One region of the Bacillus sp. LQ16 genome, then DNA from elsewhere that is predicted to be linked to it. Evidence: predicted binding sites of a transcription regulator. Region 1 holds the regulator's gene; the other holds the start of a gene.
The links. Region 1 encodes NrdR, which represses ribonucleotide reductase genes. Its sites were predicted from a motif close to AACACNATATATNGTGTT; they were not measured.

Region 1 (5,672 bases):
TTTTACTTATGACGACGGTTTTTCCCACCAATTGGAATTGGTTTGGCTAAATATTTAATTCGTTCCATAATACGTGCTGCCTTCATTTCTTCAGCCTCACCACGTTGTGTATACGTTAAATGATGTTCCAATTGTTTAAAATCAAAATTAGACGTAAAGAACGTCGGTAAGTTTTCTAACATACGGAATTGCAAGATTGCACCAAGCACATCGTCACGCACAAAGCTCGACATCGCTTCTGCCCCGATATCATCTAACATTAAAACTTGTACGCGTTTAACCGCATCAATCTTTTCGCCAATCGAATTATCTTGAATCGAACTTTTAATTTCACGTAAAAATTCCGGGAAGTATACGAGCATCGAACTTATTTTCTTTCGAGCAAGCTCGTTCGCAATTGCTCCTAAAAGGTACGTTTTTCCTACACCAAATTTACCGTACAAATATAAACCTTGTGCTTTTTTACCTGGTTCATATGTACTTAAAAATTCATTCGCTGCGCCAATTGCATCGATACGTGCATTTAAATCAGAAGGGTCTAAGTTTTCCATAGTTGCCTGTAAAATATCCGTTGGCATATATACACTTTGAACGAGTTTTTCATATTTCTTTCTCTCGTCATATGCTACTTTTCTAACGCAGCGATCGTATTGAATATCAATCATTTTCCCTTGAATAACAAGCTTTGGCTCATACCCTTGCAGCATATTTTTACATGCACCTAAATCCGGGCAATCTACGCAACCTACACTTTGTCCAATATATTCATATAACTTCACAAGACTGCGCTCAATCATAGAAGTCGTTACTTCACCTTTATGTTCGTCTATAAATTCTTTCACACGCGGATGCGCCATTACTTCTGCCTTTAATACTTCATATCTATTTTTAAAGTTTTCATTTTCCATTAATTTTGTAAATGAATTTTGAATATGCTCCATTTTCTCACCTCAAAGAGCGTTCATTCTCTTCTATTAATCACGCTTATATTTTTTTAACACTTCTTCTAATCGTTTTCGTTCATCTTCTAGCGTACTTGCATCTTTTTCTACACTTACATCTTTCTTCGCCGTTTCTTTCTCTTGTTCTTTCGGCTCTTCTTCCTTAAGCCAATCTGGCACCATTTCTTTTCGTACCGTTTTCTTCGCCGTACGGCCTTTTTTCTTCGTCTCAGCCCACTCTTGATATTGACGGTTCTCTTCTTTCGCTAACGCCATCGCGTCCGCTACTGTACCGACCTTTTTACGTGCCCAATGCCCAGCAATCTTCTCGACATACGTTTTCGCAAGTTTCATATCTGAGCGTAGCATAACGTAATAAATAAGTACATTCACAACTCCTGGTGTCAATTTTTGATTAATCATGACATCTTCAACGATTTGCAAGTCCGCTTTCGTTGCCTCTGCACCACCAGAAATCTCTTTCAATAGTTGTTTTGGCGAGATTTCCTCTAGCTGCTTTATTAACATCTCCTCTTGTGATGAAGGCTCTTTCTCTTTCATCGTACGTGCAGCATGAGGCTGTACTCTTTCACTTAGTACCGGTAATGCTTGACCATTTTCAAATTGATACCAATCGCGCGCTCCTTTTCTAAGCCTTTCCATATCAATTGTTTGCATCTCTGTCACCGCACCAAGAACGATATTTTGCATCGATAACACATCTACACCATACACGTAAGCAAGTGTTATAACGCAGTCTCTTACTTGATCTGTAATCGCCTTTTTAGGAACAAGAGCGGACAATCCATCTACAAATAAAGAGAAATCAAAGAAATCATTCCAAACTTTCGGAGCGTCTCCCTTCTCGTTACTTGGCATAGTTGTCGTTTTTGGAATACGAAGGTCTTCTTGCGCATGCTCAAGCTGTCCTGGATTAAACGAACCAAACACATCATTGAAAGAGCGCGTAACATTTTCATAAGAAGCAAAATCAAATTCTTCTTCTAAGAAATATTGCTTTACTTGATTATATTTTGTCCGACTCAATCGATTGTATAAAAAGATACTTAAAACAATATCATCAAAAAACTGCTTCGGAGATAAAGGTGGTTGCAACTCATATATGAACATTCGAATATCTTTTTCTTTCTTAATATATACCTTCAAAAGCCCAATTGCCTCTAACTTTACTCGTTCCTCATATATTTCAGGAAGTTGCATTTGCATAGTCACCATAAGGGAATGATGTGTATTCTCTTTTCCAAATACACGATCTTGCTCTAGCTCCCCCCATAGTGTCATGTATAAGCTAAAAGCTCTACTACCTATTAACGGCTGATACAACATCGTCAATACTTTTCGGTCGTAATTATGCAGTAGCCCTTTCGCACTTACTTTATAACGATCAATCGGCAATAGCTCCATCCATGACTGTTTTTCCATTCTTGCTTTTCCTTTCTCTCATCCAATCTATCCTCTACTTCATTCCTTCTATCTTCATTATATAAATTCTTAGTGAAAAAGAGCTATTAGCTTTCGCTTCTAGCTCTCTTATCCTATTACTTACGGTATGTAAAGAGAATAAAATACAACTTCTACTCTCTTTCTTTTTGCAGTATATCTTTTAATTCTTCAATAAATACATTTAAATCTTTAAATTGACGATATACAGAAGCAAAACGTACATAAGCAACATCATCAATATCGCGAAGTTCTTCCATAACAATTTCACCAATCATATCACTTTTCACTTCTGATATACCTAAATTACGCAGTTCACGTTCCACGCTTTGTGTTACTTCTTCTAATTGTCTTAAAGATACTGGTCTTTTTTCACACGCTTTAATTAAACCGCGTAAAATCTTTTCTTTATTAAACTCTTCTCGTGTGCCTTCTTTTTTAACAACGATAAGAGGTGACTCTTCTACCCTTTCAAAGGTCGTAAAGCGACTTAAACAACTTTCACACTCTCTTCTTCTTCGAATAGAGCGCCCCTCGTCTACCGGACGCGAATCTAACACTCTTGTACCATTATGAGAACAGGATGGACAACGCAATTCATTCACTCCTTTACACTATACTCTTTATTTTTCTCTACTCAATTCACCTAAAATATATATACAATATTATATAACTCATTCTAACTCTCTTACCACTTTAAGTTTCAGCGCATCACTTTATCATCTCATACTTAAAAATAAGATGGTATATAAGGCACTACCTCATTTGCAAGAGTCCAATGTATTCAACTAACGAGTACGTTATATTTTTCCTTTTTTATAAACTAAAAAAGAGGTGCATTATACACCTCTTTACATTTTAAATCAATTATGTTCTTTTTTAAAGAGCTTTTGTTTCTCTCTGCTTAATTTCGAAGCTACCAGTGCCTCGAGGAAGCTCGATGCTCTCACGCGTTTTCGCGTTTAAACCTTCTGCAATATATTCTGCAGCAACATTTGGATCAATACGATCCCCACAAGTATAAACATCAATACTTGCGTAACCGTGCTCCGGAAAGCTATGAATTGTTAAATGTGATTCTGAGATAATTACTACTCCACTTACACCTTGTGGTGCAAATTTATGGAAAGCAACCTCACGCACTTCAGCACCAGCTCTTAGTGCTGCATCCACAAATAATTGTTCAATATACGGCATGTCATTAAGCTTGTCGAAATCGCAATCCCAAAGTTCAGCAATCACGTGACGACCCATCGTATCCATAGTATCCATTCTACAGTTCCCCCTTGTAAATTTATTCTAACTGTTCGAATTGAAAACTAATTTGCAATTTGGCTTGCTCCACTACCACGGGGGAAAGTTAGTCCAGAGAGGTCCTAACCCTTTAAGTAGTGACTACGTACCTCAGCTCTTAAGTTTACGAGTGTTAGTATACTTTGTTTATTTTCATTTTGCAACAACAGTTTTTTCGATTTTCTGTCATATTTTCCTCTTTACTTTTCCCTAAAAAAAATAAACGATTCACAAATGCAGTAATCACAACGTTTCGTGGTATGTCCACTTTTTAAAATATACTTATATAATTTTTTTCCTTTTCAGAAAAAAATAAAAAAAGAGGGCAAATATTGCCTTGCCCTCTCCTCCCTTATTCACTTAAATGTGTTGCACATTTTCTTGTTTCGCTAACTCTTCAACAACTAACGTTACAAGATCTACAACACGACGAGAGTAGCCCCACTCGTTATCATACCAAGCAAGTACTTTCACTTTACGATCACCCATTACCATTGTAGATAAACCATCGATAATAGCTGAATGTGTATTTGTATTAAAGTCGATAGATACTAAAGGCTCTTCGCTGAATTCTACAATACCTTTTAACGCACCGTTTGCAACAGTTTTGAATGCATCATTAATAGCTTCAACTGTCACATCGCGTTTTACATCTACTACTAAGTCAACAAGAGACACGTTTGGTGTTGGTACACGAAGTGCCATACCATGAAGTTTTCCGTTTAAGTGCGGAAGAACTTTTGCTAGCGCTTTCGCAGCACCTGTCGTTGTCGGAATGATTGATTGTCCGCAAGCACGTGCTCTTCTTAAATCTTTATGTGGGTTATCAATATTTTTTTGGTCATTTGTATAAGCGTGAACTGTCGTCATTAAACCGTTTTCAATTCCAAACTGCTCATCTAACACCTTCACAACAGGCGCTAAACAGTTTGTTGTACAAGATGCATTTGAAATAACAGTATGTTTTGTAATATCTAATTGGTCTTCATTCACACCAACTACAATTGTTACATCTTCATTTTTACCAGGCGCTGTTAAAATAACTTTTTTCGCTCCAGCTTCAACGTGAAGAATTGCTTTTTCTTTCGAATTAAATTTACCAGTTGCTTCAATTACAACTTCAACACCTAAATCTGTCCAAGGCAATTCCTTTGGATCGCGGTTGTTTAAAAGGCGAATCATTTTTCCATCAACTAATAAGTGATCTTCAAATGCTTCTACTGTTCCGTCAAACTTGCCATGAACTGTATCATATTTAATTAAGTGTGCTAACGTTTCAGATGGATAGCTTGCATTGATTGCTACAATTTCGAATGCGCTTTCTTTTATTGCTTGACGAAATACCATTCTCCCAATACGTCCAAATCCATTAATTGCCACACGAGTCATAATATGTTATCCCCCTTGAATGCGTTATACTATTTATCTCCAATCCCAATAATAGTATAACACAAAAAGGAGATATGTCACTAAGCATTTTCATTAATTTCACAATTTTTTAGTCAATAATGTTCCACTTCTTTAAAATTACCTGCAATTGTGTTTTCGTTCCCATAATTGTGCCATCATTATTTATCACTTCATCTGCATTTTTCACTTTTTCTTCTAACGGCATTTGAGATTGAATACGAGCTGTTGCTTCTTCTTCTGAAAAGTTATTTCGTTTCATTAAACGCTCTAATTGCGTATGCGGCTTAACTGCTACAACTAAAACGCGGTCAACAAGACTTGTTAATTTGCTTTCAAATAAGAGAGGAATATCTAACACAACCGCTTGCATATCTTCTTTTATGTACATCTCCTTTTGCCTATTCATTTCCTCACGCACTGCAGGATGAACAATTTTATTTAACTGCAATCGTTTTTCTTCATTATAGAAAACGACACTTCCCAGTTTTGGACGATCTAGTTCTCCATCTTCTTGTAACACTTCCGTTCCAAATACTTCTACTATTTTGTTATATGCTGGTTTTCCTT
Region 2 (5,672 bases), 940 kb from region 1:
TGCAATTGAGCGCATTGAAGAGCGCATTGAAAAACGTTATGAAATGAAACTTTTTAAGCAAGCTGAATAATTCTTAACACTAGTACGATACTAGTGTTAAGGAGGCGATAGTAATGGGTAATCCGAAAAAAAATTCAAAAGACTTTGCACCAAATCATATTGGAACACAATCGAAAAAAGCTGGTGGAAATAAAGGAAAGCAAATGCAAGATCAAACAGGTAAACAACCGATTGTTGATAACGGTTAAAAAGGAGAATGTTATCATTCTTCTTTTTTGTGAGGAAATGAAAGATGAGTTTTTAGCAGTAATATGAAAAAAGGGCTGACTTTTGTCAGCTCTTTTTCGTAATCGTGAAATTTTCAACGAGTAAACGCCAATTTTGCGGGAATGGTAAACCGATTTTCCAGTAACTAATACCACCTATACCTTGTTCTTTCATTAAATTGAATTTACTTTGAACAGACCGTGAATCTTCAAACCAAACTTCGTGTTGCACGCCGTTTTCATCAAAATAATTAAAATGAGGAGCTTGGGCTGTGAAATCATAACGAATAGGAACATTATATTTACGAGCTAGTGCAACAGCTGCGACAGAGCTAATTGCTTTTGCGGGTGGATTTCCTTGTTTAAATGGAAGCTTCCAATCAAACCCGTATAAATTTTGCCCCATCATAATTTTTTGTGGAGGCATTTGAGATTTTGCATATTGAAGTACTTCTTTCACTGGACCGATAGGAGAAATCGCCATCGGTGGACCGCCTTGCCATCCCCAGTCATATGTCATAATGACGACGAAATCAACAATTTGCCCTTGCGCTTTATAATCGTGAGCTTCGAAAAATTTTCCCTTTTGATTTGAACTTGTTTTCGGTACGAGAGTTGTGCTCAATGTGTACCCGCTAGGTAAGCGTGTTTTTACATTTCGTAAAAAGCGATTATACGCCTCGCGGTCTTCAGGTGCTACACTCTCGAAATCGAAATGAATGTCTCGCATGCCATATTTTTCAGCTGTTTGCAAAATGTTAGTAATAAATTTGTTTTGAATCGTTGCGTCGCGTAAAATAACTGATGTTAGATCGGCACTGAAATTACCATTTTCAATATTTGTAATAACGAGCATAGGGATTGTTTTACCTTGCGTTGCAATATTAGCGATTTTAGCTGTTTCAGTAGGTTCTTTTAATGTGCCATCTCTTTTTGCCTCAAAACTAAAATAAGCTAAGTATGTTAAGAATGGATTGATGGCACGTGTAGCATTAACTAAACTCTCTTTAATCGGTATAGTTGAAGGTTGTAAATAAGCGATGGATTCTACAGCTCGTTTTGTACCTTTTGGTACGTATAATTGTTGTCCGACATGGAGAATAGATTTTAAAGATAAATTATTCACTTTAGCTAAACTAGCGAGGGGGACATTATATGTTTGAGAAATTCGATATAGGCTGTCACCAGGCTGTACATAATAATTATTCCCTTTCGTATTAACGATAAGTGCCTGACCAACAACGAGTGTTTCAGCTGGATTTAATCCATTGTCTTTTACTATTTCGTCAGGTGTTGATCCATATTTTGATGCCAAGCTATATACGCTATCACCACTACGAACAGTTACAATTTGAATCATATGCTGGCTCCTTTCGGGAAAAGATTCACTATTTTTATTTTATTTTTGATGTCACTGTATTATGATTAAATGTATGCAAGGTAGCAGAAGTGAAAGAAGGCGAATACATATGTTTGTAGCAGAACATGAAGTTGAAATCCGTTATGCGGAAACAGATCAAATGGGTGTTGTTTACCATTCAAACTACTTAGTGTGGCTTGAGTTAGGTCGCACGAAACTTATACAAGATTTAGGTTTTTCATATGTTGAAATGGAGAAAGAAGGAATTATTTCTCCTGTGTTAGATTTACAAATTTCATACCGTAAAGCGATGCGTTACGGAGAAAAAGCAATCGTAAAAACATGGGTAGATACTGTGAGCCCACTTCGCGTTGTATATGGATATGAAATATATAATGGTGATGGTGAACTTTGTATTACTGCAAGTACGACGAATATTTGTGCGAAAAAAGAAGGGTTCCGCCCTGTATCATTTAAAAAGTTATATCCTGAGTGGTATGCGAAATATGAGGAAATTAAGAAAAAATAAAAAAGCGTGGCAGAAGCCACGTTTTTTTATTTTTCATAATTAAATTGTGGGAAGTCGTCACCTTCGTTAAGTGTAACAGATAAATTATGTCCATCGAAGAACCATTCATCATCGCCTTCAATAAAGAAGTTAATACCTTCTTCTTGAATTTGAACAGCAGGATGTGCAGGATCATCTTTACGAATACCTAAAGAAAGTCCTTTTTGCACAGTACTGCAACCACCGTATTGTACGAAAAAGCGTAGTGTTTCATTTGATTGTAAGTTTAATTCATTTTTATACCATTGTGCTGCTTCTTTTGTTACGGAAAGATTCATGTATAGTTCCTCCAAATTATGTTGCTTTTCTTTAGTATAAAAAATAACGCAAAAAGACGCTATTAATATGCTTCACGTTTTCTTTTTGCGTTATGTGGGTTACGATCTTATTTTTGCTTTTTTGAAAAGTTTGCTTTTGGTTCAGTTTTATTTATAATTCGTCCGATATTTGCACGGTGTTTATAAATAACCATACCTGCTAATAAACACATCGCAATAATGAAGATTTTATCCCCGCTAACAATGGATGCAATAACAGCAACAACTGCTGTTACCATAGAAGAAAGTGATACGTATCTTGTTGTAAATAAAAGGGTGAAAAATACAACAGCCAATATTGCAAAAACAACTGGTGAATAGCATAATAGCACCCCAGCAGAAGTTGCAACTGCTTTACCACCACGGAATTTCGCGAAGATCGGGTAGACATGTCCAAGAACAGCCGCTAACCCGAACCATAGTGGGTGAATATCTAATCCGAAAATCATTGGTAGACTTGTTGCTAATGTCCCTTTTAAAATGTCAGCAATTGTAACGGTAAAACCTGCTTTTTTCCCTAATGTACGGAATGTGTTTGTTCCGCCTAGATTACCGCTCCCGTGCTCACGAATATCGATTCCGTAGCCAATTTTTCCAACAACTAGTGCAAATGGAATCGAGCCAAGCAAGTAGGCAACGATAAATAAAAGATATGTAGTAACCATAAGTTCAGTCTCCTTTATTCAAATGTGTTGATAAAGGGTAAAAAGAGTTTTTCCCGTATATTGTACCATACATTTGTAAAGAGCACATTTCTTTTTTGTAAATGAAAAATTCATTATTTCGTGAAAAAAATTTCACAGTAATGTTACATTTCTCACAGAAACAGCAAGACTATATGTAGTAACATTTTAATCAAAAGACAACAACATATTGGTGGAGGGTTATAAATGTTACAAAATAATACACGTGGAGAAGAATTAATGAAAGTGTTCGAGACGATAGTCCACGGCAATGAACAAGATTTAATGCAAGAAAATGCAAATGTAGACGGCCGCTCTCCAATGGGTGTAATGGGAACGTTCGCATCTGAGAGTGCAAAATATTATGCTGTTGAGAATTTATTGTCAGATCAAGTGAAAAAAGCGATAAATGAAAATATATTATATCCACATGATTTAGATTTTTATGCGACAGGAACGACGACTTGTTCGCAAATTCCGTTAGCGCAAATGCTTGCTAACGGTTTTCATACTGGACATGGACATATGAGACAACCACAAGACATTAAAAGTGCATTGGCTCTTTCGTCTATTATTTTTCAAGCGAATCAAAATATGCAGCATGGCGGTCAATCGTTTGCACTCTTTGATATTGATTTAGCACCTTATGTACGAAAAACAATTGAGAGACATAAAAAACGATTACAATCATATCCGCTTACGAAAGAACAAATAGAAGAATTTGCATGGAAAGAAACGGAAAATGATACGTATCAAGCGTGTGAGGCTTTCGTTCATAATTCGAATAGTATGCATAGTAGGGGCGGAGGACAAGTACCGTTTATTTCTATTAATTACGGAACAGATACATCAAAAGAAGGAAGAATGTTAATTAAACAACTATTAAAAGCAACACAAGCTGGACTTGGTAAAGGAGAGACACCAATTTTTCCGATTCAAATTTTCAAGATGAAAAAAGGTGTGAATTTTGAAGAAAGTGATCCGAATTACGATTTATTTGAATTAGCATTAGAGACAACTGCAGAGCGATTATTCCCTAACTTTTCATTTTTAGATGCTCCGTTTAATGCAGTGCATTATGATGGAAGACCAGAAAGTGAAGTATGTTACATGGGATGTCGTACCCGTGTTATGTCTAATATACATGGAGAAGAAACAGCGATTGGTAGAGGGAATTTATCATTTACGTCTATCAATTTAGTGAAATTAGCGTTAATTAGTGGTTCAAAAGAAGCATTTTTTGAAGCGCTAAACTACTATTTAGATTTAGGAATTAAGCAGCTATTAGAAAGATTTGCGTATCAATGTACGAAGCGAGCAAGAGATTTTCAGTTTTTATATTCACAAGGTGTATGGCGTGGTGGAGAAACATTGCATCCTGAAGACTCCGTAGCCTCGATTTTAAAACAAGGGACGTTAAGTGTTGGTTTTATCGGTCTTGCGGAATGTTTAGTAGCCTTAACAGGAAAGCATCATGGGGAAGATGAAGAATCATGGAAACTTGGGTACGAAATTATTTCCTTTATGAGAGATAGAATGGATAAAGCGACAGAAGAACATCAACTGAATTTCTCAGTAATTGCAACTCCAGCAGAAGGATTATCAGGGAAGTTTGTGAAAAAAGATAGAGAAGAATTTGGCGTGATTAGCGGTATAACGAACCATAATTACTATACGAATTCATTCCATATTCCAGTTTATTATAACATTCAAGCGATAAATAAAATCCGTTTAGAAGGTCCGTTCCATGCTCTATGTAACGGGGGACACATTACGTATATTGAACTAGACGGAGCAGCAATGCATAACAAAAAGGCATTAAAACAAATTGTACAAGCTATGGCAGAACATGGCGTTGGATACGGTTCAATTAATCATCCTGTTGACCGTTGTAAGTGCTGTAGTTATCACGGGGTTATTGGGAATGAATGTCCAAGTTGCGGGAATGAAGATGAGGCTAATATAGAAAGAATTCGCCGTATAACAGGCTATCTTGTAGGAGATATGTCAAAGTGGAATAGTGCGAAACGTAGTGAAGAGATAGATCGGGTGAAACATAAATGAAAGTGATGAATATTATTCATGATAGTGTAGTAGATGGAGAAGGATTGCGGACAGTCGTGTTTTTTGCGGGCTGTCCGCATCGTTGCGTTGGTTGCCACAATCCGAAATCGTGGAATATTTGCAACGGAATGGAAATGACAGTAGAAGAAATTGTGAAAGAGATTGCAAGTAATCCATTAACTGATGTAACATTTTCAGGTGGAGATCCATTTTTTCAAGCTGCTGAAGTGAAAAAGGTAGCAAAAATCGTGAAAGATTTGAAAAAAAACCTATGGATGTATACAGGTTATACGTTAGAAGAGATACAGAGTTCTCAAAATAATGATATGATAGAGTTGTTACATTATGGGGATGTTTTAGTCGATGGAAGGTTTGAAATTGAGGAAAAAGATTTAACACTTCCATTTCGCGGAA

Region 2: the regulator NrdR is predicted to act here: its motif matches at 3,342-3,359, upstream of AC3EMB_RS17575 (anaerobic ribonucleoside triphosphate reductase).

The regions. Positions count from the first base shown of each region.
Region 1 is NZ_CM173491.1:4,461,712-4,467,383, forward strand. Features, by position in the region: gene dnaI (primosomal protein DnaI) at 3-941, opposite strand; gene AC3EMB_RS22535 (replication initiation and membrane attachment family protein) at 975-2,384, opposite strand; gene nrdR (transcriptional regulator NrdR) at 2,537-2,998, opposite strand; gene speD (adenosylmethionine decarboxylase) at 3,282-3,665, opposite strand; gene AC3EMB_RS22550 (glyceraldehyde-3-phosphate dehydrogenase) at 4,056-5,084, opposite strand; gene coaE (dephospho-CoA kinase) at 5,194-5,672, opposite strand, start outside.
Region 2 is NZ_CM173491.1:3,519,180-3,524,851, reverse strand. Features, by position in the region: gene AC3EMB_RS17605 (FbpB family small basic protein) at 1-70, shown strand, start outside; gene sspN (acid-soluble spore protein SspN) at 114-248, shown strand; gene AC3EMB_RS17595 (glycoside hydrolase family 18 protein) at 334-1,626, opposite strand; gene AC3EMB_RS17590 (acyl-CoA thioesterase) at 1,736-2,155, shown strand; gene AC3EMB_RS17585 (HesB/YadR/YfhF family protein) at 2,182-2,472, opposite strand; gene plsY (glycerol-3-phosphate 1-O-acyltransferase PlsY) at 2,580-3,176, opposite strand; gene AC3EMB_RS17575 (anaerobic ribonucleoside triphosphate reductase) at 3,402-5,258, shown strand; gene nrdG (anaerobic ribonucleoside-triphosphate reductase activating protein) at 5,255-5,672, shown strand, end outside.